2 regions of the Streptomyces sp. NPDC033131 genome follow, and region 1 is predicted to be linked to the other one. Evidence: riboswitches for the same ligand, from Rfam matches in the RefSeq annotation. Region 1 holds a riboswitch; the other holds the start of a gene.

Region 1 (2,193 bases):
GGCGTTCAGCGTGGGGGCGGTGGTGGTGGCGGCCGACGGGACCGAGCTGGCGCGCGGCCACTCCCGGGAGGGGGACGACCCTGTCGTCCACGCGGAGGAGGCGGCGCTGGCGAAGATCGCGCCGGGTGATCCCCGGCTGACGGCCGCGACGGTGTACAGCAGCCTGGAGCCGTGTGCGCGGCGGGCGTCGCGGCCGGCGCCGTGTGCGCGGTTGATCCTCGAGGCGGGGGTGCGGCGGGTGGTGACCGCTTGGCGGGAGCCGGACACGTTTGTCGCGGAGGCCGACGGGAGCGGGGTGCTGGCGGCCGAGGGTGTGGAGGTGGTGGTGCTTCCCGAGTTCGAGGGGCGGGCCCAGGCGCCGAATCTGCATCTGCTCGGCTGATGCCGCGACCAGGAGGGCTGCAGGTGCGCTGTGCGCCTTGTGGTCAGGGGGGTCGGGGCCGTGTCGGGGGGTGTCCGTCCTCGGAACGGCGCGGAATCGGTTGGCCATCGAGGTGCCGGTGTTGACGCGCCAACCGCTGCGGGCGGACACCCCCAGACACGGCCCCTTGCCGCCGTACGCGGCTGCGGGAGCGTCCTCCCGCAGGTGGGCGGGGCGGGGTGGCTGGAGCCCGATGCGACTTCTGCCCTCCGGATGGCGTACAGTGGAGACACAACGACGCGGGGTGGAGCAGCTCGGTAGCTCGCTGGGCTCATAACCCAGAGGTCGCAGGTTCAAATCCTGTCCCCGCTACTGAAGGCCGAGGGCCGGAATCCAGAAATGGGTTCCGGCCCTCGGTGTTTGCGTGGGTTGCGTGGGAGTTTCGTTGTTGCGAGCGGTGACCGGGCGACCGCCCTCCGCATTACAGCTGACATACCGTCAATAGCTGTGGGGTTGCTGAGTCCTGGTCAACTCGCCCGATTTTCGCCGGTCATGGGACGTAAGTCCTGGGCGGAAAGGTTAATGATCAAGAGGAACAGCTTGGAATCCAGGCCCCGGGTCTATTAACGTTCGATAACGCAGCGCGGTCGTCCCAGCCGTCACAAGAGTCGGCTCCGTGCGCACGCGCCGAATTCCGCAAGGGAACCGGGGAACCACCACTTGGGGTGAATCGCGCGGATGCCACCGTGAACTCACGGGCGGTATACGCGCGTAGGAGACCTTCCTGCTCCGAACCCGTCAGCTAACCCGGTAGGCGAGAAGGAAGGAAAGGAGTACGCCCACGTGGCGTCAAACCGGCCTGCTCCAGAGGCCCCGTTCGTGCCGAGCCAGCGTGACAGCGAGACCTTCGGCTACGGCGAGTACCGCAGCGACGAGGGTCCCTGGACGGAGTGGAATCCCACCGAGGAGTCCATCCGATCCGTACGTGGCCGGCATCGTGTCGCCAAGCAGCGCGGCGGACTCGCCCGCAGCTCCACCGTCCTCGGCGTCGGCGTCATAGCCGCTGTCGGCGCGGGCGGCATGGCCAGCGCACAGACCGGCAAGCCGCCGGTGTCGATCTCCATGCCCGACCTGCCCAACGTGGGCTCCCTCATCTCCGACGACTCGGACGCCGCCGAGGGCTCCGCCACCCCGCTCAGCAGCGTCGCCGTGGCCTCGGCCGACACCGAGCAGGGCACCGCCGACGCCGGCGAGTCGCTGCGCGCCCGGATCCTGGCCCAGGCCGAGCAGCAGCAGGACCAGATCGAGAGCAAGGCCGCCGCCGACGCGGTGGCCGCCGCCGAGAAGGCTGCCGCCGACGCGGCCGCCGAGGCGGAGAAGGAGGCCAAGGCCAAGGCCGCCGCCGCCAAGCAGAAGGCGGAGGAAGAGGCCGAGAGGAAGGCCGAGGCCGAGCGACTGGCCGAGCTGGCCAAGCAGTACGCGCTGCCGACCTCCTCGTACACCGTCACCTCCACCTTCGGTCAGGCCGGCTCGCTCTGGTCGTCCGGCTACCACACCGGCCTCGACTTCGCCGCGCCCACGGGCACCCTCATCAAGGCCGTCCACACCGGCACGATCACGCAGGCCGGCTGGGACGGGTCGTACGGCTACAAGACCGTGCTCACCCTCGATGACGGCACCGAGGTCTGGTACGCCCACCAGTCGTCGATCAGCGTCAGCGTGGGCCAGAAGGTCAACACCGGTGACGTCATCGGGCGCGTCGGCGCGACGGGGAACGTGACCGGGGCGCACCTGCACCTCGAGGTCCACTCCGGCGGTGCCGGCAGCGGCAT
Region 2 (2,193 bases), on a different contig from region 1:
GGTTCGAGACCTTGGCGCTGAAGGACTTCGGCGGGAAGCGCTTGGGGTCGAGGTCGAGGTCACGGCAGACGAGCGCCATCAGACGCTTGCTGTCGGCCGCGTCGTAGATCGAGAAGGAGGAGGTGAAGCCGAGCTTCTTGGACTCCCGCCGCAGGATCCGCACACACGCGCTGTGGAAGGTCATGACCCACATCGCGTTCGCGCGCGGGCCGACGAGCTGCTCGACGCGCTCCTTCATCTCGCCCGCGGCCTTGTTGGTGAAGGTGATCGCGAGGATCTGGCCCGGATGCACGTTCCGCTCGCCCAGGAGGTGGGCGATGCGGTGGGTGAGCACCCGGGTCTTGCCGGAGCCGGCGCCGGCCACGATGAGCAACGGGGTGCCCTGGTGCACGACCGCGGCGCGCTGGTTCTCGTTCAGCCCGTCCAGGAGGGCGGCCGCGTCCACCACCGGGCGCGGGGCGCCGTCACGGTAGTACGCGTCCCGGTCCGGCGGCACGTCGAACTTCCCGCCGAACAGATCGTCCGGAACCGGCTCCGGTACGTGATCGTCCTCGGGGGGTGGCGGGTGTTCCTCCTCGTGGGCCCGGGGGGCCTGGAGGTTCGCCAGGAAGCTGTCGTCAAAGAGGCTGCTCATCGCTCTCCGAGTCTAGGGCGCCCCACTGACAGCCCGCCGCCGCCCCGAGAACATCGCCTGATTCGGCGGGCGCCGTGGCAGAAAGGCTCGCAGAGTGGGCGGGACAGGCGACTTACCGTCCGCAAGGGTGTCATTACGGTCCGCGATCAGGGCGGTCGAGCCGATGGGCCACCGATGGATCGCCTGCCGAAATACGCGTATACCGGAGCAGACCACTCCGGATTGATCACGGTATGCGGCAACCTGACCCGAGGTCACGAAAATGTATCGGGCATATCGAACATCAACCTTCACAGGGGCCACACCAGTTGGCTACCGTGCCGGGCAGGCCGTACGACCCCCTCCGGCGAACGTCGCCGGGCCGCGCGGCCTCCGCCGAGTCCGACGCGCCGCCGCGCGCCCGGAGCCGGGGACCCACCGACCTTGGGGTGAATCGGCCCGCGTCCCTCCGGGGAAGGGCCGTAGGGCAAACCTTCCTAACCACCCGCCCGAACCCGACAGCTAACTCGGTAGGCGGAACGTGGAAGGAGTCGCCTCCCTTGGCGTCGCACCGCAAGTCGCGTCCTTCGGGCACGCGCGTAGCAGGTATACGGACCCCCGCCCTTGCCACGGCCGCCCTCACCTCCGTGGCCCTGCTGTCCCAGACGGCCAACGCCGTCCCGTCGGCCGACGACAAACCGAGCCTCGAAGAGGTCGAGAAGAAGGTCGACGACCTGTACCGGCAGGCCGAGTCGGCGACCGACAAGTACAACGCGGCCGAGGAGAAGACCGCCAAGCAGCGCACGCGCGTCGACACTCTCCTCGACGACGTCGCCAAGCGCACGCAGAGCCTCAACGAGGCGCGGGAGGAACTCGGTTCCTTTGCCGCCGCGCAGTACCGCAGCGGCGCCTCCACGCCCGACACGGCGACCTTCCTGCTCGCGGACTCCCCGCAGGACTACTTCGACCAGACCCAGTTGATGGGCCGGCTGACCAATCGCCAGAAGGGCGCGGTCGACGACTACGTCACCGAGCAGTCCGCGACGATGAAGAAGCGCCAGGAGGCCACCGAGAGCCTTCGCACGCTCACCGAGTCGCAGGGCGAACTGAAAACCGCCAAGGCCACCGTCCAGAAGAAGCTCGCCGAAGCCCGGACGCTGCTCTCCCAGCTGACCGCCGAGGAGAAGGCACGGCTCGCGGCGATCGAGCAGAGGAAGCAGCAGGAGGCCGCGGCCAAGGCTGCGGAGCTGGCGCGACAGCAGGCGGCGGAGCAGAAGGCCCGGGAGGAGGCGGCGGCTCAGCAGGAGGCGAACGACAGCTCGTCGAGCTCGTCCCCCTCGACCTCCCCCTCGACGTCCACCGCCACGGACCCGTCGTACGCCACCAAGGCCGCGAAGGCGCTCGCCTTCGCCCGCGCCCAGATCGGCAAGCCGTACGTCTGGGGCGCCACCGGCCCGGAGTCCTACGACTGCTCCGGCCTCACCCAGGCCGCCTGGAAGGCCGCCGGCGTCGACATCCCGCGCGTCACCTACGACCAGGTCAACGCCGGCACGACGGTCTCCCTGTCCGCCGCGCAACCC

Evidence for each region. Region 1 has a riboswitch for cyclic di-AMP ahead of ACZ5XS_RS36165 (M23 family metallopeptidase). Riboswitches for the same ligand answer to the same signal wherever they lie in the genome.
Region 2: another riboswitch for cyclic di-AMP. It lies ahead of ACZ5XS_RS00395 (C40 family peptidase); the one in region 1 lies ahead of ACZ5XS_RS36165 (M23 family metallopeptidase).

The regions. Positions count from the first base shown of each region.
Region 1 is NZ_JBVIPA010000040.1:18,240-20,432, reverse strand. It holds gene ACZ5XS_RS36175 (dihydrofolate reductase family protein) at 1-382, shown strand, start outside; tRNA gene ACZ5XS_RS36170 (tRNA-Met) at 660-733, shown strand; cyclic di-AMP (ydaO/yuaA leader) riboswitch at 1,037-1,193, shown strand; gene ACZ5XS_RS36165 (M23 family metallopeptidase) at 1,205-2,193, shown strand, end outside.
Region 2 is NZ_JBVIPA010000001.1:92,275-94,467, reverse strand. It holds gene pcrA (DNA helicase PcrA) at 1-634, opposite strand, end outside; cyclic di-AMP (ydaO/yuaA leader) riboswitch at 1,012-1,165, shown strand; gene ACZ5XS_RS00395 (C40 family peptidase) at 1,174-2,193, shown strand, end outside.